4 regions of the Streptomyces sp. NPDC014861 genome follow, and region 1 is predicted to be linked to each of the others. Evidence: riboswitches for the same ligand, from Rfam matches in the RefSeq annotation. Region 1 holds a riboswitch; each other region holds the start of a gene.
The links. A riboswitch is a leader RNA that binds a small molecule or an ion and turns the genes downstream of it on or off. The one in region 1 is predicted to bind cyclic di-AMP.
Positions count from the first base shown of each region.

Region 2: it holds a riboswitch for cyclic di-AMP, as region 1 does, so the genes downstream of both, ACF1BN_RS15680 (transglycosylase family protein) here and ACF1BN_RS12845 (transglycosylase SLT domain-containing protein) in region 1, are expected to answer to the same signal.
Region 3: it holds a riboswitch for cyclic di-AMP, as region 1 does, so the genes downstream of both, ACF1BN_RS28990 (M23 family metallopeptidase) here and ACF1BN_RS12845 (transglycosylase SLT domain-containing protein) in region 1, are expected to answer to the same signal.
Region 4: it holds a riboswitch for cyclic di-AMP, as region 1 does, so the genes downstream of both, ACF1BN_RS01080 (peptidoglycan DD-metalloendopeptidase family protein) here and ACF1BN_RS12845 (transglycosylase SLT domain-containing protein) in region 1, are expected to answer to the same signal.

Region 1 is NZ_JBIBWV010000005.1:177,331-184,414, reverse strand. It holds gene ACF1BN_RS12860 (SDR family NAD(P)-dependent oxidoreductase) at 1-181, opposite strand, end outside; gene ACF1BN_RS12855 (phosphocholine-specific phospholipase C) at 487-2,526, shown strand; gene ACF1BN_RS12850 (hypothetical protein) at 2,542-3,273, opposite strand; cyclic di-AMP (ydaO/yuaA leader) riboswitch at 3,603-3,788, shown strand; gene ACF1BN_RS12845 (transglycosylase SLT domain-containing protein) at 3,793-4,704, shown strand; gene ACF1BN_RS12840 (phosphoribosyltransferase family protein) at 4,698-6,002, opposite strand; gene ACF1BN_RS12835 (universal stress protein) at 6,142-7,065, opposite strand.
Region 2 is NZ_JBIBWV010000006.1:287,645-294,728, reverse strand. It holds gene ACF1BN_RS15700 (exopolyphosphatase) at 1-85, opposite strand, end outside; gene ACF1BN_RS15695 (DUF501 domain-containing protein) at 82-624, opposite strand; gene ACF1BN_RS15690 (septum formation initiator family protein) at 647-1,117, opposite strand; gene eno (phosphopyruvate hydratase) at 1,234-2,520, opposite strand; gene ACF1BN_RS15680 (transglycosylase family protein) at 2,810-3,541, opposite strand; cyclic di-AMP (ydaO/yuaA leader) riboswitch at 3,546-3,722, opposite strand; gene ACF1BN_RS15675 (transglycosylase family protein) at 3,987-5,093, opposite strand; gene ACF1BN_RS15670 (cytochrome P450) at 5,302-6,630, opposite strand; gene ACF1BN_RS15665 (globin domain-containing protein) at 6,753-7,084, shown strand, end outside.
Region 3 is NZ_JBIBWV010000020.1:17,225-24,308, reverse strand. It holds gene ACF1BN_RS29005 (DNA topoisomerase (ATP-hydrolyzing) subunit A) at 1-371, opposite strand, end outside; gene ACF1BN_RS29000 (M16 family metallopeptidase) at 560-1,909, shown strand; gene ACF1BN_RS28995 (M16 family metallopeptidase) at 1,906-3,300, shown strand; cyclic di-AMP (ydaO/yuaA leader) riboswitch at 3,497-3,657, shown strand; gene ACF1BN_RS28990 (M23 family metallopeptidase) at 3,666-4,436, shown strand; gene ACF1BN_RS28985 (GntR family transcriptional regulator) at 4,628-5,311, shown strand; gene ACF1BN_RS28980 (HPr family phosphocarrier protein) at 5,489-5,770, opposite strand; gene ACF1BN_RS28975 (GNAT family N-acetyltransferase) at 5,977-7,084, shown strand, end outside.
Region 4 is NZ_JBIBWV010000001.1:271,990-279,073, forward strand. It holds gene ACF1BN_RS01065 (STM4012 family radical SAM protein) at 1-199, shown strand, start outside; gene ACF1BN_RS01070 (STM4011 family radical SAM protein) at 209-1,072, shown strand; gene ACF1BN_RS01075 (SGNH/GDSL hydrolase family protein) at 1,059-1,862, opposite strand; gene ACF1BN_RS01080 (peptidoglycan DD-metalloendopeptidase family protein) at 2,024-2,980, opposite strand; cyclic di-AMP (ydaO/yuaA leader) riboswitch at 2,985-3,175, opposite strand; gene ACF1BN_RS01085 (tyrosine-protein phosphatase) at 3,537-4,358, shown strand; gene ACF1BN_RS01090 (DUF6126 family protein) at 4,383-4,547, opposite strand; gene ACF1BN_RS01095 (helix-turn-helix domain-containing protein) at 4,568-5,197, opposite strand; gene ACF1BN_RS01100 (aspartate aminotransferase family protein) at 5,272-6,657, opposite strand; gene hpnH (adenosyl-hopene transferase HpnH) at 6,668-7,084, opposite strand, start outside.

The DNA.
Region 1 (7,084 bases):
CGCGGACCTCGGCGGCGACCGCGGCGAGCCGGCCCGCGTCGCGGCCGTGCAGGAGCACGGTGCCGCCGCGGGCGGCGAGATCGAGGGCGATGCCCCGGCCGAGGCCCTGGGTGGCTCCGGTGACGAGGGTGGTGTGGTGGCGCGGGAGTTCGGTGCCGTTCATCGACGTGTGCTGAGTCATGATCACCAGCGTGCCCGGACGGGTGGGTCGCTGGGGAGAGTGCGCCGAGCCTGGTGTGGGCACCACCAGGCTCGGCGACGGACACCGGAACGGGACAGGAAGGGAGCCACGGGCGAGAACTCACCCACCCGGACTCCTATTGGTCCCACCTGATACCAATTCCCCAACAGGTTGGACCAGCACTTGACCACGGGATCCAGCTGTTCACCAACCCCTTACCGCACGGCTGTATACCTTTGACCGCCACTCCCCCATCATGACTGCCGGCGTGCCGCAGGGGCACGCCGTGACAGGAGGGCCGGAGCATGCTTCCCATCAGTCGCAGGGGGTTCGTCGGCATCGGCGCGGGGATCGGCGCGGGACTGGTCACGGGCGCCGCGCCGCCGGCGACGGCGACGGTCTCGGCCGCCGCCCGAGCCGCGACCGGCACGCTGACCGACGTCCGGCACGTCGTGATCCTCATGCAGGAGAACCGCAGCTTCGACCACTACTTCGGGACCCTCCGGGGCGTGCGCGGCTTCGGCGACCGGGCGGCCGGGAACATCCCCGGCGGCTGGGGCACCTTCCAGCAGCCCAACTGGGGCGGTCGGCAGTTCCCGTGGAAGCTGAGCGACACGCCTCCGGCCGGCGGAGTCGACGGCGAGACGCTGGCGCAGTGCAACGGCGATCTGCCGCACAGCTGGACCTCCCAGCACGCCGCCTGGAACAGCGGCCGGCTCGACAACTGGGTGACCGGGGTGGGCAACACCCGGACCCTCGGCCACCTCGACCGCGAGGACATCCCGTTCCACCACGCGCTCGCCGACCACTACACGATCTGCGACGCCTACTTCTGCTCCGCGCTGAGTGCCACCGGCCCCAACCGCACCTTCCTGTGGAGCGGGCGGATCGACGCTTCCAGCAAGGACGGCGGGGACGAGTCGGGGCTCACGTGGGAGACGTACGCGGAGGCCCTCCAGCGGGCCGGCGTGAGCTGGCGGGTCTACCAGAACGCCCAGGACAACTACGGCGACAACGGTCTGGCGTACTTCAAGAGGTTCACCGACGCCCGCCCCGGGGACCCACTGCACGACCGGGGCATGGCCTCGGTCCCGAAGGTCACCGGCTCGACCCCGGACGACATCGCCGCGGCCATCCGCGCCGACGTCGTCGCCGGCACGCTGCCGCAGGTCTCGTGGGTGGTGGCGAACGAGGCGTTCTCCGAGCACCCGTACGCGCCCCCGGGCGACGGCGCCCATTTCGTCGACCTCGTCCACCGCGCCCTGGCGGCGGACCCCGAGGTCTTCGACTCGACGGTGCTGTTCCTCAACTACGACGAGAACGACGGCTTCTTCGACCACGTGCCGCCGCCGGTGGCGCCGCCCGGGACCCCCGGCGAGTACCTGGACGGCGTGCCGATCGGCCTCGGCTTCCGCGTCCCGATGCTGGTGATGTCGCCCTGGACACGGGGCGGCTGGGTCAGTTCCGAGGTCTTCGACCACACCTCGGTGCTGCGCTTCCTGGAGACCTGGACCGCCGCCCTCGGCACCCCCGCGGTCTGCCCGAACATCAGCGCGTGGCGGCGGAAGGTGACCGGCGACCTGACCGGGGTCTTCGACTTCGCCCACCCGGTGTACGGGGTCCCGGCCGGCCTCCCGTCGACGGCGAAGGTCATCGGCATGGACACCTGCGGCCCGCTGCCGAACCCCGTCCCGCAGAACAACGCGCTGCCCGCCCAGGAACCCGGCACCCGCCCGGCCCGCGCGCTCCCCTACCAGCCCAACGGCAACCTGGACCGCTTCGAGTTCGGCCCCGCGGGCAAGATCCTCGCCTGGTTCTCCATGACCAACCAGGGCCCGGAGGCCCGCCGCGCCGCCCACTTCTCGATCCACCCGCACCAGCACCGGGCCACCGCCGCCTGGCAGTACACGGTGGACCCGGGCGCCACCTCCACCGATCACTTCAACATCGGGCTCGGCTCGGGCTCGGGGAAGTACGACATCTCGATGATGGGCCCCAACCGCTTCCTGCGCCGCTTCATCGGTGACGCCTCCAAGGCCGGCAAGGCGATCGAGGTGGCGGCCCGCTTCGCGGTCGAACCGGGCACCGGGAAGACCGCGCTCTGGTTCCGGCTGAACAACACCTCCGGCGGCCCGGTCACGTTCACCATCCGCGCGAACGCCTACCGCACGGACGGCCCGTGGACCTACACCGTCCCCGCCGGGTCCTCGCGCGAGGACTTCTTCAACGCGGTCGCGTACGCGGACGGCTGGTACGACTTCACCGTCCTGGCCGACATCGACGGCACCTGGTCGCGCCGGTACACCGGCCACATCGAGACCGGCGCGCCCAGCGTCACCGGCTGACGGTCCTGCGCGCGCTCACCGCCCGGCGAGGGCCGCGCGCCGGATCGTGGCGTCGACGAGCGCGACCGCGTCCTCCGCGGTGCGGCCCGGAGCGCGGTTCCAGGGGCCGATGAGCCCGTACCACCCCTGGGAGCGCAGTTCGGTCATGATCCAGGCGCCGGCCTCGTTCATGGTGGACGCGCTGCCGTGGCCCAGCCGGTGGGCGGCGAGCATGGCGCCGCACAGGCACCGGGCCCCGCGTGCGTCGCGCAGCTTGTACGGGGTGTTCTGCCAGCCCCATTCGGTCAGGACCCGGCGCGTGTACGCCAGGTGGACGGAGGGGCGCACGTCGCGGCGGCCGATCCGCCGCCAGGCGTGCAGCCGGTCCGGGAGCGCGGCCCCGATCCGGCCGGGCAGCGGATGCTCGGCCGGCGGGGGCGGCGGCAGCGCGCCGAGCGCGTCGGCGACGAGGCGGTCGACGGGGACCGAGAGGAGCCCCCGCCACGCCTCGGGGTCCGGCTCCGGCGGGACTGGGGGCGGCGCGAGCAGACGCTCCCAGGCGGCGCTCTCGCGCAGCCTGGCCGCCTCACGGTCTAGGGCGTCGAGGGCGTCGAGGGCGTCGAGCGCGAGGAGCTCGGGGTCGAGGGCGTCCGGGGCGAGAGCGTCCGAAGCGCGGGCGTCCAGGGCGCGGGCGTTGGGGGCGAACGGCCGCGCGGAGGGCGGAGAGGCGTACGGCGCGTCGGTGCTTGGCGAGACGGGAAGAGACATTCCTCCATCATTGGGAGCGAATGTCTGGTTTGCGACTTATGCACGACGTCTCGCGTGTCGCCCGTCACCGCCACCCGAGGGCATTACGCCGCACTGTTCCGCGAAGGTAATAAGGCGCCCTATTCGGGCATTGCGCACCCAGTGACGCGACTCACTTTCCGAGCGTCGGAACCGGGCCCGCGCCCCCACGAGCCGCACGGAGCAAGGGATTCCGAACCGCCGCCCTGCGCGTTCGATCTTGAATTCCACTCCGTCGATCTTTACCTTTCCTTTTCTCGCGCATTCGCGTCTTGTTCCCCGCCGCATTTCTCGCTTACGGTCACCTCCATTCGAGCGGATCGCCGAATCCTGCCACCGCCCGAAAGACCTCCCATTTCACCCGACGGCAGGAGCGGGGGACCCACCACACCGCCGGTCCGGACAGCCGGAGCGGCTCGGGGTGAAGCCGCGTGCGCGCGGCCGGACACCTCCCGTCCGAACCCGACAGCTCACCTCGCAGGCGCCGGAGAGGAAACCGTCATGGCCGCTCACGGCAAGCACCGCCGCCCCCGACGCCGTCCCGTCTCCCGAGGTCTCGCGTTCGCGGGCACCGGCGGAGTCGCTCTGGCCCTGCCCCTGGTCGTGCCCGCCACGGCCGGCGCCGAGCCCGTCGCGCAGTCGGCCGTCCCGGCCGCCTCCGTCGCCGCCCCGGCCGTACGGGCCGCCACGCCCGCGCAGGCTCCCGCCGCGCCCGCCGCCACCCGCGCGTACACCGTCGTGAAGGGCGACTCGCTTTCCCTGATCGCCCACCGAAAGGGAATTCAGGGCGGCTGGAAGTCGCTTTACCAGGCCAACAGGACGGCGGTGGGTGACAATCCGTCACTCATTCACCCGGGCCTCGAACTGACGATTCGTCGGCATTCCGCGGAGGCCGCCCCGGCCCCGGAGAAGACGGCCCGCAAGGGCACCGCAGGGACCACCTCGAAGTCCGACGCCAAGCCCGCCTCCGCCGGTTCGGCCGAACGGGCGAGCCGTTCCTCCGCCCGCGCGGCGGCACCGGCCGTCCAGACCGAGGCGACCAAGGCCCAGCCTGCCGCCGCCGAGGCCGCGCCCGCCGCCGCCACCCGGTACGCAGACAACCTCGACGGCTGGATCCGCGAGTCGCTGGACGTCATGGCCGGCTACGGCATCCCCGGCTCGTACGACGGCATCCTCCGCAACGTCATGCGCGAGTCCTCCGGCAACCCCCGCGCCGTCAACCTCTGGGACTCCAACGCCGCCAAGGGCACCCCCTCCAAGGGCCTGCTCCAGGTCATCGACCCGACCTTCGCGGCGTACCACGTGCCGGGCACCTCGCTCGACCCGTACGACCCGGTCGCCAACATCACCGCCGCCTGCAACTACGCGGCCGACCGCTACGGGTCCATCGACAACGTCAACGGCCCCTACTGATCCACCCCGCCGCCCACCGTCCCGAAGCGACCGGTGAACCAGGCGGTCGCCAGCGCCGCCACCTCCTCCAGGGCCCCTGGCTCCTCGAAGAGGTGGCCGGCGCCCGGCACGACCTCGATCCGGCTCTCGCAGCGCAGCAGCGCCTCGGCCCGCCGGTTGAGATCCAGGACCGGTTCGTCGGCCCCGCCGACGATCAGCAGCGTCGGCGCCCGGACGGCGGCGAGGCGCTCCTCCGCGAGGTCGGGCCGGCCGCCCCGGGACACCACGGCGGCCGCCGCGTCCCCCGGTTCGGCCGCCGCCCACAGCGCCGCCGCGGCGCCCGTGCTCGCACCGAAGTAGCCGCGGGGCAGGGCCTCCGTATCGGGCCGCCCGGCCGTCCACGCGGCGGCGCGGGCCAGTCGCCCGGCGAGGAGCGGGGTGTCGAAGACCCGCGCCCTGTCGGCCGCCTCGGCCTCGGTGAGCAGGTCGAAGAGGAGCGTTCCGAGCCCGGACCTGTTCAGGGCTGCGGCCACCGCGCGGTTCCGCGGGCTGTGCCGCCCGCTGCCGCTGCCGTGCGCGAAGAGGACCAGCCCCGCGGCCCCGTCGGGCAGTGCCAGATCGCCCGGCAGCTCGGGGCCGCCGCCGGGGATCCGTACGGCGGTGTGCCGGACCACCGGACCGCGCGCCGCCCGGCTCCGGTCGAGCCGGGCCACCACCTCGGCGTCCGGCGTCTGGTCGAACTCCCGGTAGTACTGACCGACGGCGGCGAACCCCTGGGGGGTGTGCACGGCGACCGTCTCGTCGGCCTCGCCGGCGAGCCTCGCCGTCCATCCGTACGGTGCCACCGGCACGGCCAGCACGATCCGCGCGGCGCCGCCGGCCCGGACCACCCGGCAGGCGGCGAGCGCGGTCGCGCCGGTGGCGAGCCCGTCGTCGACGACCACGACGATCCGCCCCTCCAGCGGCACCGGCCGCCGGCTGCCCCGGTACGTCCGGGCGCGGTCGGCCAGCACCGCCCGCTCCCGCTCCTCCACCGCCTCCAGGTCCCGCGCGCTCACGCGCGCGTCCCGCACGATGTCCTCGTTGAGGACCCGTACCCCGCCCTCCCCGATGGCGCCCATGGCCAGCTCGGGCCGGCTGGGCACGCCCAGTTTCCGGACGAGGCAGATGTCCAGGGGCGCGTCGAGGAACTCCGCGACCTCCCCCGCCACCGGAACCCCGCCGCGCGGCAGGCCGAGGACGACGACCTCCTGCCCCTCGAAGCGGGCGAGGCGCGCGGCGAGCTGCCGCCCCGCGTCGACGCGGTCGGCGAAGTACATGACGTGCCGCCTTCCCGGTGAGCGCATCCCCGGCGGGCCGTCCGGCCCGGCCCGTACCTCCAGGGTCCCACCCGCCGTCGCGTCCGCCGCCGAGTGCTGGGCCCGCTCGACGGCTGCCCCTCGCCCTCGGTCGTCCGGCTCAGCCCGCGGTGTTCCGGACCACGGCGACAGGGCAGTGGGCGTGGTGGAGCAGGGCCTGGCTCACGGATCCCAGCAGGAGGCCGGTGAAGCCGCCGCGTCCCCGGGCGCCCATGACGAGGAGCTGGGCGTCCGCGGACTCCTCCAGCAGGATCTCCCGGGGCTTGCCGCGCAGCAGCCTGGGCTCCGCCTTCGTCCCGGGGTGCCGTTCCGCCGCCCGGGCCAGCGCCGCGTCCAGGACCCGGCCCGCCTCCGCGTGCACCTCCTCGGCGCCGTGGAAGAGCGGCGTCAGGTCGCCCGGACCGGACCGGGCCGTCCACGCGTGCACGGCGACCAGCTCCGCGCCGCGCGCCGACGCCTCCGCGAAGGCGAAGTCGACGGCCGCGTCGGAGTCCGCCGAACCGTCCACCGCGAGGAGCACCGGTCCGTCCGGCTCGTCCCGGCCGCGCACGACCAGGACCGGACACGCGGCGTGGGCCGCGAGGTGGACGGCGACCGAACCGACCACGAGGCCGCCGAAGGACCCGGTCCCCCGGCTGCCCACGACCACCAGATCCGCACCCCTGGAACGGGTGGCGAGGACCACGAGCGGTTCTCCCGCGATCAGCTCGCCCGAGACCTCCGTCCCGGGCGCGACCGCCTTGGCCCGGGCCACCGCCGTGTCCAGGACGATCTGCGCCTGCCGCCGCAACCCGCTCTCGGTCGGTCCGTACAGCGAGGGTTCCAGGGCGACCTTGAACAGCGGCCAGATGAACGCGTGCGCCACGACGAGCCGCACACCGCGCTGACCGGCCTCCCGCGCCGCCGCCTCCACCGCCCCGAGCGCCGCCGGCGAGCCGTCCGTCCCGACGAGGACGAACGGACCGGCACCCGCCCCGGCGCTCCCGGTCTCCGCTGCCGTGGACCGTTCCTCGCTGCGCCCCATCGCTCTTCCGTCCTTCCCG
Region 2 (7,084 bases), on a different contig from region 1:
CGAGCTCCCCGGTCTCCGGGTGGACGTCGGCGACGAGGAGGCGGATGGAGTTGGTGCCGCAGTCGATTCCGGCGACCCGGGTCACTCGCCCTTCTCCTCTTCCTTGTCGGCGCACGGCGTCACGCACGGGCCCTTGGCCCACCACTCGGGGAGCATCGCGAGGGCCTCGTCGCCGAAGGGGTTGACGCCCGGGCCGGCCACCAGCGAGTGGCCGACGAGGACGTGCAGGCACTTCACGCGGTCGGGCATGCCGCCGGCGCTGGGGAAGCCCTCCAGGACCTCGATGGCGTCGCGGCGGGCGAGGTAGTCCTCGTGGGCGGCGCGGTAGGCGTCGGCGAGCTCCGGGTCGGTGGCGAGCCGGGCCTGCATCTCCCTCATGACCCCGTTGGCCTCCAGGGTGCCGATGGCCGAGGCCGCCCGGGGGCAGGTGAGGTAGTACGTGGTGGGGAAGGGGGTGCCGTCGGGCAGCCGGGGCGCGGTCTCGACGACGTCCGGGTTGCCGCAGGGGCAGCGGTGCGCGATGGCGCGGAGGCCGCGGGGCGGCCGGCCGAGCTGGGCCTCGAACGCGGCGACGTCCGCCTCGGTGGGCTCGGTGCGTTCGGTCTGCGGAGGGGGCGTTTCCATCGTGGATCCTGAGTCGGGTCGGTCAGTGGCGGTCGGCGTGGTCGACGCCGTCCCAGAGGTTGTCGTACCAGGGTCGGTCCGCCGTGCCCTGGTCGGCGCGGGGGCGGTCGGCCGCCCCGGGGTCGTTCACGGTGAAGCCGGTCTCGCCGGGGAGCACGTAGTGGAGGTGCTCGCGGGCGAGGCGGCGGACGTAGGCGGGGTCCTGGAGGCGGGCCTTCTCGTCCCGCAGTTCCTCGACCCGCCGGGCGGCCTCGGCGGCCTTGCGCTCCTGGTCGGCGATCTCGCCCTGCTGGGAGACGTAGCTCCTTATCGGGTAGGCGAGGGCGACGACGAGGGAGCAGACGACGAGGGCGAGGAAGGCGGCGCGGCCGGTGAGCCGGGAGCGCCGGGCCTGGCGCCGGGTCTGGGAGCGGTAGACACGGGCGGCGGTCTGCTCGCCGAGCAGCCTGATCCGGGTCGCGGTGGAGAACCGGTCCCGGTCCTTGACGGCCATGCCGTGTCGCCTCCCCTGTTCTCCGGTGTCCCTCAAACGTGCGTCCCCGCACACGGTACGGGACCGGGTGCGGGGACGGACGGAACTGCGGTGCCGGGGCTGGTCGGCCCCCGCGATCAGCCCTTGAAGCGCGGGAAGGCGCTGCGGCCGGCGTAGACGGCGGCGTCGTCGAGGATCTCCTCGATGCGCAGCAGCTGGTTGTACTTGGCGACGCGCTCGGAGCGGGCCGGGGCGCCGGTCTTGATCTGGCCGCAGTTGGTGGCGACGGCGAGGTCGGCGATGGTGACGTCCTCGGTCTCGCCGGAGCGGTGGGACATCATGCACTTGAAGCCGCTGCGCTGGGCGAGCTCGACGGCGTCGAGGGTCTCGGTCAGCGAGCCGATCTGGTTGACCTTCACCAGGAGGGCGTTGGCGGACTTCTCCTCGATGCCGCGGGCGAGGCGCTCGGGGTTGGTGACGAACAGGTCGTCGCCGACGAGCTGGACCTTCTCGCCGAGGCGCTCGGTGATGACGTTCCAGCCGGCCCAGTCGTCCTCGAAGAGCGGGTCCTCGATGGAGACGAGCGGGTACGCGGAGACGAGCTCCTCGTAGTACTCCGTCATCTCGGCGGCGGAGCGCTCCTTGCCCTCGAAGAGGTACTTGCCGTCCTTGTAGAACTCGGAGGCGGCGACGTCCAGGGCGAGGGCGACGTCCTTGCCGGGCACGTAGCCGGCCTGCTTGATGGCCTCCAGGATGAGGTCGAGCGCCTCACGGTTGGAGCCGAGGTTCGGGGCGAAGCCGCCCTCGTCGCCGAGGCCGGTGGAGAGGCCCTTGGTCTTCAGGACGGACTTGAGGGTGTGGTAGACCTCGGTGCCCCAGCGCAGGGCCTCGGAGAAGGACTCCGCGCCGATCGGGGCGATCATGAACTCCTGGATGTCGACGTTGGAGTCGGCGTGCGACCCACCGTTGAGGATGTTCATCATCGGAACGGGCAGCAGGTGCGCGTTCGGGCCGCCGAGGTAGCGGAAGAGGGGGAGGTCGCTGGCCTCGGAGGCGGCGTGCGCGACGGCGAGGGAGACGCCGAGGATGGCGTTGGCGCCGAGCGAGGACTTGTCCGGGGTGGCGTCCAGGTCGAACATGGCCTGGTCGATCAGGCGCTGCTCGGTGGCGTCGTAGCCGACGAGCTCCGGGCCGATCTGCTCGATGACGGCGAGGACGGCCTTCTCGACACCCTTGCCGAGGTAGCGGTTCTGGTCACCGTCGCGAAGCTCCAGGGCCTCGAACGCACCGGTGGAGGCACCGGACGGCACGGCAGCACGGCCGGTGCTGCCGTCGTCGAGGCCGACCTCGACCTCGACCGTGGGGTTGCCTCGGGAGTCCAGGATTTCCCGGGCTACGACGACGTCGATGGACGGCACGAGCATCTCCTTCTGGGATGTGACGCTAGATGTGACGCATGGGTCGCAAGGTCTCGTTCGCCTTGCGACAAGAGCCTAACCGGCTCCGGCGCTCCAGCCCGCCGACCGCCCGTCCCCTGGGACGAAAAAGGGCCCAAGAGCACGCATCGGGGGACGAAAGACCCGGGATCTACTGGACAGTAACGGCAGAACCCCGGTCCCGAGCCACCGGGAAAGGGGGCTCGGGACCGGGGTGGTCACCGCGGGAGGGTCGTCGGGCACCGGGAAGCCGCCGGACTCACCGGTGCCGCGGGCCTCACTTCAGGTGGAGCTGCTGGCCCGGGTAGATCAGGTCGGCGTCCTCGACGACGTCCTTGTTGAGCTCGAAGAGCTCGGCCCAGCCGCCGTCGACGCCACGGGCGTCGGCGATCTTGCTGAGGGTGTCGCCGGCCACGACCTTGTACTCGCCGTCGCCCTTCTTGACCTTCTTGCCGGTCGGGGTGGTGACGGTCTTCTTGGCGGCGGCCTGCGGCGCGGGCTGGGCCTTCGGGGCCTGGCGCTGCTCGCTGCGGTTGGCCGGCTGCTCGGCGGAGCGCTTCGGGGCGCTCTGCTGGGTGCTCTGCTTCGGGGCGCTCTGCTGCTGCGGAGCCGCCTCGGCGGAGCCGCCGTCGTAGGAGGCGGAGGAGAGGCCCACGCCGCAGCTCGGCCACGCGCCCTTGCCCTGGCCCGCGAGGACCTTCTCGGCGACGGCGATCTGCTGCGACTTGCTGGCCTGGTTCGCGGTGGAGGCGTAGGCGGTGCCGCCGTACGCGGCCCAGGTGGAGGCCGAGAACTGGAGGCCGCCGTAGTAGCCGTTGCCGGTGTTGATGGACCAGTTGCCACCGGACTCGCACTGGGCGACGCGGTCCCACTCGGAGGCGGTGGCGGCCGAGGCGGTGCCGGCGGCCATCAGCGGGGCGGCGACGGCCGCACCGGTGACGCCGACGAGGGCGACGACGCGAGTGGCCTTGGAGGGACGACGGCGCTTGCCCGTGCCGGAGAACAGCATGGAGTTTCCTCTTCACCGACGCCTGTGAGGTGAGCTGTCGGGTTCGGGCTTGAAGAGTTCGCCCGGCCACGCGTCCTAGCGCGCGGCTTCACCCCTAGCCGGTCGATCGGCCGTCGTGGTCGACGGCCGGGACCGGCACGAACCTTGGGTCCCCCACTCCTGCCTGCGGCGCTTTCGCGACGACAATTCCCGGCGGCCGACGGCAGGACTCGGCGTTTCGGTCGACGGGGCCCGCGGTGGCGAGCGGTGATGACCGTAGACATACACCTGCTCGAAGTTCAAAGGGCCTTACGACGGACAAATCGCCCTTACTTGCACTCCGTCAGACCTCGTTTGCCCAGGTGAGAGCTGACGGAAGCAAAGTTTGCGGACGTGACACGCCAGTTGGGGCGAAGAGACCCATGTCTCACTTTCCCAAAAGCGGACATAAAGTCCCGAAACGGCGTCACTTCTCCGACGAGGGATTCGTCAGCTCAAGGCTCTGACCAGGGAGGATGAGATCCGGATCGGTGCCGACCGTATGACGGTTGGCGTCATAGAGGGCGTCCCAGCCGCCGGCGAGATCGTTCTCCTGCGCAATCTCCGACAGGCTGTCACCCGGCCGCACGGTGTAGGCGTCACTTGCGTCCGAATTGACGGGGATTGAGGTGACCTTGTCCTCAGCTGCGGCATGACGACCGGATTCCTGCGAAGTGTCCGTCTTGCCGGTTTCCTCCGGAGCGGCCTCGCCCCGGTGCTTGCCCGTCCCGGGCGTGGCCGACGACTCGTCAGCCCCCTCCGCACCGGGGGTCGACGGGGTGGTGGACCCCTCGGGGGCGACCGGGGTCCCGGGGGTCTCCGAGCCGTCCGGGGGCGTGACCGGCGTCCCGGGCGCGGTGGTGCCGGGGGCACCCGTGGACGCGTCCGGGGTGCCCGTGGAGGCGTCCGGGGCGGTCGTCGACGGCGGCGGGGTGGCGGTCCCCTCGGGGGCCGGCGTGGTGGGCGCGGCGGGCGTCGTCGGGGCCGTGGGCTTCGCGGGCGCGGCCGGGGCGGTGGCGGTGTCCGCCGCCTCGGTGGCCCGCTCCGCCCGCTCGGCCCGCTCGGTGGCCGTCGCGGCCCTCTCGGGCGCGGCGGGCCGCTCCGCCTTCTTCTGCGCGTCGGCGCTCGCGGCCGTGTCCGTGCCGCCGGTCCAGTTCGACTCGGGGGCCAGGCCGCCCTCGTCCTCCTGCGGAACGGCCGGGCCCGGCTGCACGCCGGTCGCCCTGCCGTCGTCGGTCAGCCCGGCGATGGGGGCGCAGGTGGCCCAGTCGGTGCTGCCGGAGGAGAGCGCCTTGTCGGCCACGGTGATCTGCTGCGCGCGGCTGGCGAGGTCGGGGCTGGGGGCGTAGGCGAGTCCGCCGTGCCGCTCCCACGCCTCCTGCGTCATCTGGAGGCCGCCGTACAGGCCGTTGCCGAAGTTGGCGCTCCACTGGCCGGCGGACTCGCAGGCGGCGACCCGGTCCCAGGTGGCCGCGTCGGCGGCGGAGGCGGAGCCGGCGGCGAGCAGCGGCAGCGCCATGGCGGATCCGGTCACTCCTGCGGTGACGACGATCGCGGGAGCCTGACGGGGTCGACGGTGTCGTCCGTTTCCGGAAAGCATGTCGGGGCCTTTCGCGTGACGGCGGGGACGGCAGGGACGGCCGGGTTCCGGCCGAACGCTGGCGCGAAGGTAGCCGCATTCGAACGTCCGTCACAAGTCGATGGCTTCCCGATCACGTGAAGATCACATTTCTGACACGCCGTCACCCGTCCTGCGGGGGTGCGGATGGGGTGAACTCCACCGGAAGCGTGCGCAACCCCCTCATGATGAGTCCTCCGCGCCACCGCAGTTCCTCCGGATCGACCCCAAGTCGCAGGTCCGGAAGGCGGGTCAGGAGGGTGGCGAGCGCGGTCTGTCCCTCCAGGCGGGCGAGCGGCGCGCCCAGGCAGTAGTGGATGCCGTGGCCGTACCCGAGGTGCTGGTTGTCCTTGCGGGCGAGGTCGAGGGTGTCCGGCGCGCCGAAGCGGTCCGGGTCGCGGTCGGCCGCCGCGAGGACGACGAGGACCGGGTCGCCGGCCGGGATCGCCCGCCCGCCGAGGGTCAGACCGGTCGTCGCGTACCGCCAGGTCGCCAGTTCCACCGGGCCGTCGTACCGCAGCAGCTCCTCGACGCCGGTCTCCAGGAGCCCGGTCTCCCCGGCGGCGAGCGAGGACTGGAGGAGGGCGCGCTGCTCCGGGTTCCGCAGCAGGGCGTAGGTGCCGTTGCCGATGAGGTTGATGGTGGTCTCGAAGCCGGCGAAGAGAAGGACGAAGCACATCGCGACGGCCTCGGCCTCGGTGAGGTGGTCGCCGTGGTCGGAGGCGCGGATGAGCCCGGAGATGAGGTCGTCGTCCCCGTCCTCCCGCAGGCCCTCCCGCTTCCGGTGGATCAGCTCCGCGAGGTATCCGCGGATCTTCTTCACCGACCGCGCGACCCCGCCGCGCGGCCCCCCGCCGTGCCGGATCATCATCCCGGCCCAGTCCCGGAAGTCGTCCTGGTCCTCGGCGGGGACGCCGAGCATGTCGCAGATGGCGTAGATGGGCAGCGGGAAGGCGAACTCGTGGATGAGGTCCGCGCTCCCCCGCGCGGCGAAGTCGTCGATCAGCCGGTCCGTCAGCTCCTGCACCCGCGGCGCGAAGGCGGCGACGCGGCGCGGGGTGAACGCCTTCGACACGAGCCGCCTCAGCCGGGTGTGGTCCGGCGGGTCGATGTTGAGGAGATGGGTCATGAGACCGGCGCTGCGCTCGCCCGGAATCCCCGTCTTGCCCGGCTCGGCGTGGTGCACCGGGTTCTTCGAGAGCCGCTGGTCGGCGAGGGCCTGGCGGGCGTCCGCGTACCGGGTGACGAGCCACGCCTCGACCCCGCTGGGGAGGGTGGTCCGGTGCACCGGGGCGTGCTCCCGCAGCCAGGCGTACGCCGGGTAGGGGTCGCTCGCGAACTCCCAGCTGAACAGCTCGGGCACCGGCCCGCCGCCGGCCCCGGACGCGGCGCCGCCGACGGGGCAGGAGGCCGGCGCGGGGCTCGTACCGGAGGTTCCAGGCGTATCGGGCATCGGGGCGGGTCCTTCACTCACCCCGAGACCGTACCGTCCGGCCCCCCGCGCCCCGCCCGCCGACCTGACGTGATCACCGGCCGGTGATCACGTCGTGACGGCCCGTGCCCTACATTTCCCGCGTGGACCTCCCCTTGCTCAGAAGCACGTTCGCGGTCGTCGAGAGACGGGCCGAACACGCCGTCACGTACTTCTACTCGCACCTCTTCTGGCGCAACCCCGGCGTGCGCGCGCTCTTCCCCGAGGACATGGTCCCGCAGCGCGACCGGCTGTTCGCCGCGCTCACCCACGTGGTGACCTCGCTGGACGACCCCGGGCTCGCCGCCTATCTGGGCCGCCTCGGCCGCGACCACCGCAAGTTCCTCGCCTCCCCCGCCCTCTACGCGGCGGTCGGCGAGAGCCTGCTCGCCGCCTTCGCGCACACCGCGGGGGCGGTGTGGACGATCGAGGCGGA
Region 3 (7,084 bases), on a different contig from region 1:
CCCAGCGAGCCGAAGTTGCCGTGGCCGTCGACCAGCGGCACGCGCATGGAGAAGGGCTGCGCCATGCGCACCATGGCGTCGTAGATCGAGGCGTCGCCGTGCGGGTGCAGCTTGCCCATCACCTCGCCGACCACGCGGGCGCACTTGACGAAGCCGCGGTCGGGGCGCAGGCCCATCTCGTTCATCTGGTAGACGATGCGCCGCTGGACGGGCTTCATGCCGTCGCGGGCGTCGGGCAGGGCGCGCGAGTAGATGACCGAGTAGGCGTACTCGAGGAAGGAGCCCTGCATCTCGTCGACGACGTCGATGTCGAGGATCCTCTCCTCGTACGCGTCGTCCGGCGGCGGTGTCTTCGTGCTGCGGCGGGCCATCGCGGCTGCGGCTCCTTCTCCGACAAAGCTTGATCTGACGCGGACCATTGTGGACCGTGCCACCGACAACGCGGACCGCGACCCGGACGAGGGACATCTCGGGGGTCCGGGAACTTCGCCAGGTGTCGGCGCGCTTGCATACAGTGGCAGCACTTTTCCAGATCGCGATCGAAGGGACGTACATGCCCATGGGTCACACGGCCACGGCCGAGGCCGGCTCCGGCGGCCTGACAGCGACCGAGCACCGGCTGGCGAACGGCCTGCGGGTGGTGCTCTCCGAGGACCACCTGACCCCGGTCGCCGCGGTCTGCCTCTGGTACGACGTCGGCTCGCGCCACGAGGTCGAGGGCCGCACGGGTCTCGCCCACCTCTTCGAGCACCTGATGTTCCAGGGCTCGCAGCAGGTGCACGGCAACGGGCACTTCGAGCTCGTGCAGGGCGCGGGCGGCTCGCTCAACGGCACGACCAGCTTCGAGCGCACCAACTACTTCGAGACCATGCCCACGCACCAGCTGGAGCTCGCGCTCTGGCTGGAGGCGGACCGGATGGGCTCGCTGCTCGCCGCCCTCGACGACGAGTCGATGGAGAACCAGCGGGACGTCGTGAAGAACGAGCGCCGCCAGCGGTACGACAACGTGCCGTACGGCACCGCCTTCGAGAAGCTCACCGCGCTCGCGTACCCCGAGGGCCACCCGTACCACCACACCCCCATCGGCTCGATGGAGGACCTGGACGCGGCGACCCTGGAGGACGCGCGGAACTTCTTCCGCACCTACTACGCGCCCAACAACGCGGTCCTGTCGGTGGTCGGCGACATCGACCCGGAGCAGACGCTCGCCTGGGTCGAGAAGTACTTCGGCTCCATCCCCGGGCACGACGGCAAGCCCGCCCCGCGCGACGGCGGCCTGCCGGAGGTCATCGGCGAGCAGCTGCGCGAGGTCGTCGTCGAGGACGTCCCGGCGCGGGCCCTGATGGCCGCCTACCGGCTGCCCGAGGACGGCACGCGCGCGTGCGACGCCGCCGACCTCGCCCTCACCGTGCTGGGCGGCGGCGAGTCCTCCCGCCTGCACAACCGGCTGGTCCGCCGGGACCGCACCGCCGTCGCCGCCGGCTTCGGCCTGCTCCGGCTCGCCGGCGCGCCCTCGCTCGGCTGGCTGGACGTCAAGACCTCCGGCGGCGTCGAGGTCCCCGCCATCGAGGCGGCCGTCGACGAGGAGCTGGCCCGCTTCGCCGCCGAGGGGCCCACCGCGGAGGAGATGGAGCGCGCCCAGGCCCAGCTGGAGCGCGAGTGGCTCGACCGGCTCGGCACGGTCGCCGGCCGCGCCGACGAACTGTGCCGCTTCGCGGTGCTGTTCGGCGACCCGCAGCTCGCGCTGACCGCCGTCGACCGCGTCCTCGGCATCACGGCCGACGAGGTGCGCGAGGTGGCCGCGGCCAGGCTCCGGCCCGACAACCGCGCGGTTCTCGTCTACGAGCCCAGCGAGCACGAGGCGAACGAGGCCGCCGACAGCGACGAGGAAGAGGGAGCGGACCAGTGACGGACACCGCCGAGCCCCTGACCAGCATGGATTTCCACCCGCAGCCGCAGGCCGGCGAGGCCAGGCCGTGGGCCTTCCCCGCCCCCGAGCGCGGCGCGCTCGACAACGGTCTCACCGTGCTCCGCTGCCACCGCCCCGGCCAGCAGGTCGTCGCCGTCGAGATCTTCGTCGACGCGCCGCTGGACGCCGAGCCGGAGGGCCTGGACGGGGTCGCCACCATCATGGCCCGCGCCCTCTCCGAGGGGACCGCCGAGCGCGGCGCCGAGGAGTTCGCGGCCGAACTGGAGCGCTGCGGCGCCACCCTGGACGCGCACGCGGACCACCCCGGCGTCCGGGTCTCCCTGGAGGTCCCGGTCTCCCGGCTCCCGAAGGCCCTCGGGCTCGTCGCCGAGGCGCTGACCGCCCCGGCCTTCGACCCGGACGAGGTCAAGCGCCTCGTGGCCAACCGGCTCGACGAGATCCCGCACGAGGCGGCCAATCCCGGCCGCCGCGCGGCCAAGCAGCTCTACAAGGAGCTCTTCCCGGCCACCACGCGGATGTCCCGGCCGCGCCAGGGCACCAAGGAGACGGTGGAGGCCATCGACGCCGCCGCCGTCCGCGCCTTCTACGACGGGCACGTGCGGCCCGCCGCCGCCACCGCGGTCGTCGTCGGCGACCTGACCGGCGTGGACCTGGACAAGGTCCTCGCCGAGACGCTCGGCGGCTGGACCGGCAAGCCGGCCGCGCCGCGCCCGATGCCGGCGATCACCGCCGACGACACCGGACGGGTCGTCATCGTCGACCGCCCCGGGGCGGTCCAGACCCAGCTGCTCATCGGCCGGATCGGACCGGACCGCCACGACGCCGTCTGGGCCGCGCAGGTCCTCGGCGTGTACTGCCTCGGCGGCACCCTGACGTCGCGTCTGGACGCGGTGCTGCGCGAGGAGAAGGGGTACACGTACGGCGTGCGCGCCTTCGGGCAGGTGCTCCGCTCGGACGGCGAGGGCCACGGCGCCTCGATGCTGGCCATCAGCGGCTCGGTCGACACCCCCAACACCGGCCCGGCCCTCGACGACCTGTGGAAGGTGCTCCGCACGCTCGCCGAGGGCGGTCTGACCGACGCCGAGCGGGACGTCGCCGTGCAGAACCTCGTGGGCGTGGCGCCGCTCAAGTACGAGACGGCCGCCTCGGTCGCGGCGACCCTCTCCGACCAGGTCGAGCAGCACCTGCCGGACGACTACCAGGCCCGGCTGTACGCCCGGCTCGCCGAAACGGGCACGGTCGAGGCCACGGCCGCGGTCGTCAGCGCCTTCCCGGTGGACCGCCTGGTGACGGTTCTGGTGGGCGACGCCGCCGAGATCGAGGAGTCCGTGCGGGCCCTCGGCATCGGTGAGGTGTCCGTGGTGAGCTGACGCCTCGTCGTCACGGCGGAGGTCTCCGATGCGATGAAGCGTCGGAGACCTCCGCTTTGTCCTGTATGGCGTCAACCGTGATCGTTTGGCCTGTGGCATGTCTTACAAATCAGCGAGACCGTTTGGTGATTGACATCCGCCGGGCCTAGCGTCGTCCCGGCTGTCCGACCGACGCACGCGCCGCACCCGCGGCACCGGGCAGCCATCGCCGAGTCCCCGTCAGGCGCGAGCCTGGGGAGCCGGGGACCCACACAGTCCCTGGGGTGAATCGGACGCCTTCGCCACGCGGAGGGGCCCGTAGGAGACCTTCCTGCTCCGAACCCGTCAGCTAACCCGGTAGGCGAGAAGGAAGGAAAGGAACCGTCTTGGCGTTCACCCGTGCCACCGGGAAGCATCGTGGTGCGAGCCGACTGGCTCGCCGCAGCGCCGGCATCGCCGGCGTGGCCGCCCTCGCCACCACCGGTGTCGTCGGCACCCTCGCCTCTCCGGCGCTCGCCGCCGACACGGACGACCGTTCCGCCGAGGACACCGGCCTCACCCGGGTGATCGCCGACGAGTCCATCGCCGACCAGCTCAGCGCCCAGGCCGCCGCCCAGGAGCTGGAGGTGGCCGAGGCCGACGCCCGCGCCAAGGCGCGCGCCGAGGCGAAGCGCCAGGCCGAGGCCCGCGCCCAGGAGATCCGCGAGGCCAAGGAGCGCGCCGCCCGTGAGGCCGAGCGCCGCCGGCTCGCCTCCTTCAACCTCCCGGTCGCCGGCTCGTACGTCTCCACCGGCTACAAGACCGGCGGCTCCCTCTGGTCCTCCGGCAGCCACTCCGGCGTCGACTTCCACGCCGCCTACGGCAGCTCGGTCGTCTCCGTCGGCTCCGGCACCGTCGTCGAGGCCGGCTGGGGTGGCGCGTACGGCAACAACATCGTGATCCGGATGAACGACGGCACCTACACCCAGTACGGCCACCTGGCGTCCATCGGTGTCTACGTCGGCCAGTCCGTCGAGCCCGGCCAGCAGATAGGCGTCTCGGGCTCGACCGGCAACTCGACCGGCCCGCACCTCCACTTCGAGGCCCGTGCCACCGCCGACTACGGCTCCGACCTCAACCCCGTCTCGTACCTCCGCGCCCGCGGCGTCAGCCTCTGACCCGTCACCCCGCGTCGAATCGGCCCCGGCTCCCACGAGCCGGGGCCTTTTCGTATCTCCTCGCCCGATACGACCGCTGCCGAGGAGCTCGAATTCCGAGGGGGCATCGGAATTTCCGGCGCGCTGCAATAGAGTCGCGTGAGAAGCGCAGCTCGAATTCGGTGCGCGCGGAGCGAAAGCGGAGGTCGGACATGCGGGTTCCCGCGCAATCGGTATGCACGGCGATCCGGGACGACATCGTCTCGGGGGTCTTCGGGCGCGGCAGCCGGCTCACCGAGGAGCAGCTCGCCCGCCGCTACGGCGTCTCCCGCGTCCCGGTCCGCGAGGCGCTGCGCACCCTGGAGTCCGAGGGCTTCGTGGTGAGCCGCCGGCACGCGGGCGCCCAGGTCGCCGAGCCCACCGAGCAGGAGGCCGCCGACCTGCTCGACGTACGGGCGCTGCTCGAACCGCTCGGCGCCGCACGGGCCGCCCAGCGGCGTACCGACGCCCACCTCAAGGTGCTGCGCGGTCTGGTCAGGCTGGGGCAGGAGCGGGCCCGCCGGGGGCAGGGCGAGGATCTGCGGGCGCTCGGCGGCTGGTTCCACGAGACGCTCGCGCAGGCGTCGGGGAGCCCGGCGCTCGCCGCCCTGCTCACCCAGCTGCGCCACAAGATCGCCTGGATGTACGTGGTGGACCAGCCGGACCGCCCCGTGGACGCCTGGGCCGAACACGGGGCGATCGTCGACGCCGTCGCGCGCGGGGACGCCGAGCGGGCCCGCGCGCTGACCGCCCTGCACGCCGAGCACACGCTCCCGCTGCACCGGCTGAAAAGGCCCGAGCGGGGCCGCGTGAGGGTTTCGCAACATGCCGTCAACACGGCGAGCGTCCGGAATTAACACGGGCGCCGTATACAAAGAATAGCGATTCTGTGGCGCTTTTCGTGCTGCCCGAAAACTGAATCGCCTCGACCTGGAATGCCGGGATTCCTCGCTCCCGGAAATGCCGGACGGCCGTGTCCGCCCGGGAATTCCGGGGACACGGCCGTCCGGGAGAAGAAGGATCGACCCGCTGGGTCAGACCGTCTCGGGAAGCTCCTCGAGACCCTCGGCGACGAGCTTGGCGAGGCGCTCCAGCGCGGCCTCGGCACCCTCGGCGTCCGAAGCGAGCACGATCTCCTCGCCGCCCTGCGCGCCCAGGCCGAGCACCGCGAGCATGGAGGCGGCGTTCACCGGGTTGCCGTCGGCCTTGGCGATGGTCACCGGGACACCGGAGGCCGTGGCGGCACGGACGAAGATGGAGGCGGGGCGGGCGTGCAGGCCCTCGGCCCAGCCGACGTTGACGCGGCGCTCAGCCATGGTGTTGCCCTTCAGGTCTTCTCAGCGGTTGTCTAGACCAGTCTCTCACGGTGTGCGGCGTGCTCCAGCCGACCGAGGTCCCGCATCCGTGCGACGTTCGGCCCTCCTACCTTGCACGGGGCGGCAGGGGTACGCGAGCCGTACACGCCCGGGGAGTGGGTGCGCGAACCGTGCCGGTGTCGGACCCCGGCCGTAGGCTTTGCCCCATGCGGAGCGCGTCGGAGCAGGCGGACGGGACGGGCGGTACGGGCGGGGCGGCGGGAGCGGGAGCGGGGGAGCGCCCGGCCCCGGGGCAGCACCCGGGCCCCGGGAAGCCCATGGTCCCGGGGGAGCCCGCGACGGCGGAGAAGCCCGAGGCGCCGGAGGGGCCCGCGACGGCGGAGAAGCCCGAGGCGCCGGAGGGGCCCGCGGCCCCGGGGCGGCCCGTGGGGTCGGGGGAGCACCCGGCGTCGGGGGAGCACGCCTACCCCGACCACTGGGAGGCCGACGTCGTGCTCCGCGACGGCGGCACCGCGCGCGTCCGGCCCATCACCGCCGACGACGCCGACCGGCTCGTCAGCTTCTACGAGCAGGTCTCGGACGAGTCGAAGTACTACCGCTTCTTCGCCCCCTACCCCCGGCTCTCCGCCAAGGACGTCCACCGCTTCACCCACCACGACTTCGTCGACCGGGTCGGCCTCGCCGCCACCGTCGGCGGCGAGTTCATCGCCACCGTCCGCTACGACCGGATCGACGCCCGGGGACTCCCCGCCTCGGAACCCGCCGACGAGGCCGAGGTCGCCTTCCTCGTCCAGGACGCCCACCAGGGCCGCGGCGTCGCCTCCGCCCTCCTCGAACACATCGCGGCCGTCGCCCGCGAGCGGGGCATCCGCCGCTTCGCCGCCGAGGTGCTTCCCGCCAACACCAAGATGATCAAGGTGTTCACGGACGCCGGCTACACCCAGAAACGCAGCTTCGAGGACGGCTCCGTCCGGCTCCACCTCGACCTGGAGCCCACCGACCGCTCCCTCGCCGTGCAGCGCGCCCGCGAGCAGCGCGCCGAGGCCCGCTCCGTCCAGCGGCTCCTCGCCCCCGGCTCGGTCGCCGTCGTCGGCTCCGGACGCACCCCCGGCGGCGTGGGCCGGACCGTGCTGCGGAACCTGCTGGGCGAGGGCTTCACCGGCCAGGTGTACGCGGTCAACCCCGCGCTCGACACCCCCGCGGCCGAGCTCGACGGCGTACCCGCCTTCCCCTCCGTCGCGGCCATCGGCGCCCCGGTGGACCTCGCGATCGTCGCCGTCCCCGCCGAGCGGGTCCCCGAGGTCGTCGCCGACT
Region 4 (7,084 bases), on a different contig from region 1:
GGAGCGGTTCGGGGCGGGGGCGTACGAGGACTTCGGGCCGGAGCTGGAGCGGTTCGCCGGGTACGGCTGGCTGGACGGGTCGGCGCCGGGCGGGCTGCTGCGGCTGTCGGCGGAGGGGCTCGCGCACTCGGACGGGCTCGGCCCCGAGCTGTTCTCCCCCGCCGTACGGGCCGCGATGGCCGCGTACGAGCCGAAGTAGGGGGCGGCCGTGGACCTGACGCTGCTGTACCGGGGGCCGCTCGCCTCCTGCGACTACGACTGCCCGTACTGCCCGTTCGCCAAGCGGCGGGACAGCCCGGAGACGCTGCGCGCCGACCGGGCGGCGCTGGAGCGGTTCACCGGCTGGGCCGCCGGACAGGACGGGGACCGGCTGCGGATCCTGTTCACGCCGTGGGGCGAGGGCCTGGTCCGCTCCTGGTACCGGCGGGCGCTGGTGGAGCTGTCGCGGCTGCCGCACGTGGAGCGGGTGGCGATCCAGACCAACCTGAGCTGCCGGACCGGCTGGCTCGACGAGGCCGATCTCGGCTCGCTGGCCCTGTGGTGCACGTACCACCCCGGCCAGACGCCGTACGACCGCTTCCTCGGCAAGGCGCTCGACCTCGCCGCCCGGGGCGTCCGCTTCAGCGTGGGCGTCGTGGGCCTGCCCGAGCACCGGGGGGAGGCGGTGCGGCTGCGGGCGGCGCTGCCGGACCACGTCTACCTGTGGGTGAACGCGGCGGAGGGGCACACGTACACGGACGCGGAGGCGGCGGCCTGGACGGAGATCGACCCGCTCTTCGGCTACAGCCGGCATCCGCACCGCTCGGCGGGGCTGCCCTGCCGGACCGGCGAGTCGGTGGTGTCGGTCGACGGGGAGGGCACGGTGCGGCGCTGCCACTTCGTCAGGGCCGAGCTGGGCAACCTGTACGACGGTTCGTACCGTGCCGCGCTGCGCCCCCGGGCCTGTCCCCTCGCCGTCTGCGACTGTCACATCGGCTATGTGCACCTGGAGACGCTGCCGCTGTACGACGTGTTCGCCGGCGGGGTCCTGGAGCGGATCCCCGCCGGCCGTCCGGGAGCTACAGGGGCATGAGGTCGGGGCGCTTGGCCTCCACGTGGTCGCCGGAGCTCTCGCCGCGCAGCCGCCGCCCGATCCACGGCACCAGGTACTCGCGCGCCCAGTGGATGTCGTCCCGGCGGACCTCCAGCGGGCCCCGGACGGGCAGCGGGGGCCACGCCTGGTCGGGGTCGGCCGGGACCGGCAGGCCGAGGACCTGCGCGGCGCGCAGCGCGACCCTGGTGTGTCCCTCGGGCGAGAGGTGCAGCCGGTCGTCGTCCCAGGCGCGCCGGTCCTGGACGGAGCGGAGCGACCACAGGTCGAGGACCGGGCAGTCGTAGCGGTCGGCGATGGCGCGGACGTGGGCCGTGTACGTGGCGATCTTGCCGCGCAGGTGCTTGAGGACGGGCACGTCCCGGGTGTCGAAGCCGGTGGTGACCATCACGGTGCCGACGGCGGAGGTGAGGTCCCGGACGGCCCGCTCGAAGCGTTCGGCGACGTCGTCGGGGTCGGTGCCGGGGCGGATGATGTCGTTGCCGCCCGCGCAGAAGGTCACGAGGTCGGGGGCGAGCTCCTTCGCCCGGGGGACCTGCTCGGCCACGATCTGGTCGAGGAGGCGTCCGCGGACGGCCAGGTTGGCGTAGCGGAAGTCCTCGGGGTCCGGCAGCTGGTCGGCGAGGAGCACCGCGAAGCGGTCGGCCCAGCCGACGTAGGTGCCGGCGGGTCCGGGGTCGCCGACGCCCTCCGTGAAGCTGTCACCGATCGCCGCGTACGACCCGAATGACCCGAACGCGTTCTTGTCTGTTTCTCTCGAATCGTCTGCCACGGCAGCACATCCTTCCGTTTCGGATGTGACCTACGCGACCGTAAGGAGGGGTTGACGGCGGGTGATATATGCCACCGATAAAGAATTTGCCAAGCCGGAATAGGGCGAAGGCCCGGCACCGAGGGGTGCCGGGCCTTCGTGCGGCCGTGGAGCCGGACGGGTCAGATCGACACGCCGTGCTGGCGCAGGTAGGCCAGCGGGTCGATGTCCGCGCCGTAGCTGGGCGAGGTGCGGATCTCGAAGTGCAGGTGCGGGCCGGTGGAGTTGCCGGTGGAGCCGGAGAGGCCGATCTGCTGGCCGCCGGTCACCGACTGGCCGGAGGAGACGGAGAGGGAGGAGAGGTGGGCGTACTGCGAGTAGTTGCCGTCGGCGTGCTGGATGACGACCTCGTTGCCGTAGGCCCCGCTCCAGCCGGCGGAGACGACCGTGCCGGCGCCGACGGCGCGGACGGTGGTGCCGGAGGAGGCGATGAAGTCGGCGCCGGTGTGGTAGCCGGAGGACCACATGGAGCCGGAGGCGCGGTACGGGGTGGAGACGCCGCCGGCGACCGGGGCGACCCAGCCGGAGGAGGCGGCCGGGGCGGCGGCGGCCGGGGCCGCGGCGCGCTCGGCGGAGCGCGAGGCGCGGGTCTGCTCGCCGGCGGCGGCCTTCGGGGCGGCCTTGCGCTCGGCCTTCGGAGCGGCCTCGGCGGCCTTCGGGGCGGCCTTGGCGGCGGGCTTCGGGGCGGCGGCCTTCGCGGTGTTCTTGGCGCCGAGGGTGAGCTTCATGCCCGGGAGGATGAGCGAGGGGTCCTCGCCGACGACCTGGCGGTTGTCGGAGTAGAGCTTCTGCCAGCCGCCGGCGACGTTCTGCTCGGCGGCGATCTTGGACAGGTAGTCGCCGGCGACGACGGAGTACGCCTTCGGCGCGGCGGCCTTGGCGGCGGGGGCGGCCTGGACGTGGGCGGCGGCGCTCACGACGCCGGCGGAGACGGCGGCCGGGGCGGCCTGCTCGGCGGCGTGGGCTCCGGTGGCGCCGATGAGCGGCAGGGCGACGACGGCGCCGCCGGTGCCGGCGGCCACGAGGCCACGGGTCAGGAAGGTGGACTTCTGGCGGCGGTGCTTACCGTTCACGGGCATGGCGAATTCCTCTCCGGCGCCTGCGAGGTGAGCTGTCGGGTTCGGACTGGAGATGTCCGGCCGCGTGTGTCACGCGACTTCACCCCGAGCCGTCCTGCGTCGCGGGACCGGCGTACTTCCTTGGGTCCCCCGCTCCTGCCACGCGATGGAAGGGGTCGAATTCCGGACGGTGGCAGGATTCGGCGGTCCGACCGGATTGACGGCGACGCTAGACGAGCGGGGTCGGCGCGAACAAGCCGCCGTATTCGACAGGCATTCCGGGGCGATCTTCGGGCCCGGAATTCCGGTCACCCTCCGTCGATGACGGTCCCTCGAATCCCTTTTCAGGGCGGGTGATTGGAGCGGGGCGTCGGCCACGATCCGTCACCTTTATGACGCTGCTCACGCGCGGAATTCCATCTCACCCTCAACCAGGGCGCGTTACCCCAAGGCATTTCAATACGGACAGATCGCCCATTACCGACCAGGGGGGTGCGCCGCGACCCGCGCCCCGGGATGATTGCGGGGGGAACCGATCTCGTCCGGTCCCGTGAACACCTCACCCCCAGGAGCATCCGTGACGCAGCAGTTGCCGCAGGTCCAGCCCCTCGAACCCGGCGAGCCCGAGCTCGTGGAGGTCCGCAACTTCCGGGACGTGGGCGGCCTGCCGACGACGGACGGGCGCGCGGTCCGCCCCGGCACCCTCTTCCGCAGCGGCCACCTCGCCGACGCCACCGAGTCCGACGCGGCCTTCCTCGACGGCCTCGGCCTGCACACGATCTTCGACTTCCGCAACGCGGCCGACGCGAAGGTGGAGGGGCCGGACGTCGAGCTGCCGGGCGTACGGAACGTGAACATACCGCTGAGCGACCCGGCCGACGGCAAGGAGTTCTGGCGGATGGTGCGCGAGGGCGACCTCGACACGCTGCGGGGCCTGCTGGGCGACGGCAAGGCGGCGGAGCGGATGACGGTCTCGTACCGCCGGATGATCGTGGAGCGGACCGTCGAGCACAGCCGGGTCCTGCACGCCCTCGCCGAGGACTCCGTCCCGGCCCTGATGCACTGCGCGGCCGGCAAGGACCGCGCCGGGCTCTCGATCGCCATCACCCTGCTCGCGCTGGGCGTGGAGCGCGAGGCGATCGAGGCCGACTACGTGAAGTCCGACGCCCCGCACCGCCGCTACAAGGTGCGCCGCAGCTCCACCGCCCGGGACGCGATGGCGCCCGAGGTGATGGAGCTGCTGAGCCCGCTCTTCGACGCGCGGGTGGAGTACCTCCGGGCCGCGTTCGAGACGATCGACGCGACCTGGGGCTCGGTGGACGCCTATCTCGCGGACGGCCTCAAGCTGGCGCCCGAGACCCGCGAGCGGCTGCGGGAGCGGTTCCTCACGGAGGCGTGAGGAGGCCGCCGTCCCGGGATCCGGCTACTGGTTCTGCCCGCCGAGCATGAAGAGCAGGTAGAGGAAGCCGGCGAAGAGGTGACCGGCGATCAGGTACGCGAAGAGGCGGAGCACCAGCCCCTTGGGGAACTTGCCCTCACCGCGCTCCTCGCCGGTGACCGGGGCGGAATTCACTGACTTGTCGGACATGTCGGTCAACCCTTCAGAACTCAGCGGGGATGCGGGGCGCCGCCGCCCAGACACAGCTCGGCGGCGGGGCTCTGCAACAGCGTATGGACGAACAGCACCTCGGCACCGGCGCGGCCGGCCGCGCCGATCCGGTGCGGGGTGAGCGAGTCGAAGTGGGCGCTGTCCCCGGGATCGAGCAGGTGCACGGTCTCGCCGAGCGCGAGCCGCACCCGCCCCTCGAGGACGTGCAGCCACTCCTCGCCCGGGTGGACGCGCACGATGTCGGCCCGGGTGGCGTAGGGCACGTGGACGCGCAGGCACTGCATGGCCCGGCCCGCGCCACCGGCCTGCCGGTAGACCCAGCCGTCGGCCTCGACGGGCTCGGAGCGCCCGGCCCGGATCACCGGGTCGCGCTCGGGCGGGGTCTCCCCCAGCAGCTCGGCGACCGTCGTACCGTAGATACGGGCGAGGGCCAGCAGCATCGGCAGCGAGGGCTGCCGGTTCCCGGTCTCCAGGCGCGAGAGGTGCGCCGGGGAGAGTCCGGCCCGCTGGGCGGCCGCCTCCAGGGTGAGCCCCCTGCGCCGGCGCAGGGCCCGCAGCTGCGGGGCGACGTCCGGCAGGATGTCGGGGGTGGCGGTTTCCGGGGCGGGGCCCCGGGGGACGTGGTCCATGAGTCCATTCCGCCAGGTTCGTGCCTCTGAGGCAAATTTCTTGCCCCAGAGGCAAAAACCGGCGGAGGTGACCGTCAGCGCTGGGCGACCGCCTGCTTGACCAGCGTCTTCCCGAAGTCCCAGAGCAGCCCCCCACCGCCGTGGGCGTCCTCCATGACCTCCGTGAACGCGGCGACGAAGCGGTCCACGTCCGCCTCGTCGATCACCAGCGGCGGGATCAGCTTGATCACCTCCAGATGGTCCCCGGAGACCTGGGTGAGGATCCGGTGCCGCTGGAGCAGCGGGACCACCACCATCTGCGCGAAGAGCCCCTTGCGGGCCGTCTGGAGCATCGCCCAGCGCCCGCGCAGCCCCAGCGAGCTCGGCCGGCCGAACTCGATCCCGATCATCAGCCCCCGTCCGCGCACCGCGTGCAGCAGCTCGTACCGGGGCACCAGCTCCTCCAGGCGGCCCTTCAGGAGCCCGCCGACCCGCCGCACGTGCGCGACCGTCCCCTCGGACTCCATCACCGAGAGCACGGCGAGGCCCGCCGCCATCGCCTGGGCGTTGCCCCCGAAGCTGGCCGAGTGGACCAGCACGCGGTCCATGGACGAGTAGACCTTCTTGAAGATCCACTCCTTGCCGAGGGTCGCGCCGACCGGCACGTACCCGCCGGAGAGCGCCTTCGCCACGCAGACCAGATCCGGCTCGACCCCCTCCTCGTGCTGGTACGCGTAGAAGTCGCCGGTCCGGCCGAGGCCGGTCTGCACCTCGTCGGCGATCAGCAGCGCCCCGTGCCGGCGCAGCAGCGCCTGGGCCGCCGCGAGGAAGCCCGGCGGGGCCTCCTGGACTCCCTTGCCCTGGATCGGCTCGACCACGAAGGCGGCCACGTCCCCCTTGCGGAGCTCGCGCTCCAGCGCGTCGAGGTCGCCGAGGGCGATCGGCGTGTCCGGGAGCAGGGGGTCGAAGCCCGCCCGGAAGCCCTCCTCGCCGTTGACGGAGAGGGCGCCGGTGGTGAGGCCGTGGAAGGCGTGGTCGCAGTAGACGATCCTCGGCCGGCCCGTGGCGTACCGGGCGAACTTCAGGGCGGTCTCGACGGCCTCGGTGCCGCTGTTGCCGAAGAAGACCCGGTCGAGGTGGGGGCTGTGGGCCAGCAGCCGCTCGGCGAGCAGTCCGGGCAGCGGCGGGCAGTCGAAGCGGGTGAGGTCGGGCAGGTCCGCGTCGAGCACGTCGTGCAGGGCGCGGCGGACGACGGGGTGGTGCCGGCCGAGGCCCATGACGCCGAAGCCTGCGAGCATGTCGAGGTGGTCGTTGCCCTCGGCGTCCCAGAAGTGGGCGCCGGCGGCCCGCTCGTAGACCTTGTCGAAGCCGATGGTGTGCAGCATCCGCGGCAGCTGCGGGTTGAGGTGGCGGGCGTGCAGCCCGTACCGCTCGCCGCCCCGCTCGGCGAGCAGCGCCCGCAGGTCGAAGCCGTCGGTCATGGCCGGCCCCTCAGCGCCCCGGGACGGACTCGCGGACCGCCCGGAGCGACTCCTTGAGCGAGCCCATGGTGGCGAGGACGGCGGTGGGCTCGTATCCGCAGTGCGCCATGCAGTTGGCGCAGCGCGGGTCCTTGCCGCGGCCGTACTTGTCCCAGTCGGTCTCCTCCACGAGCTCGCGGTAGGTGGGGACGTAGCCGTCGCTCATCAGATAGCAGGGGCGCTGCCACCCGAAGAGGGAGTAGTTGGGGATCGCCCAGGCGGTGCAGGGGAAGTCGGCCTTTCCTTCGAGGAAATCGAGGAAGAGCGGCGAGTGGTTGAGGCGCCAGCGGCGCCGGTTCCCGCCGGCGAAAGCCTTCTTGAAGAGTTCCCTGGTCTGTTCGACGCCGAGGAAGTGCTCCTGGTCGGGCGCCTTCTCGTAGGCGTAGGC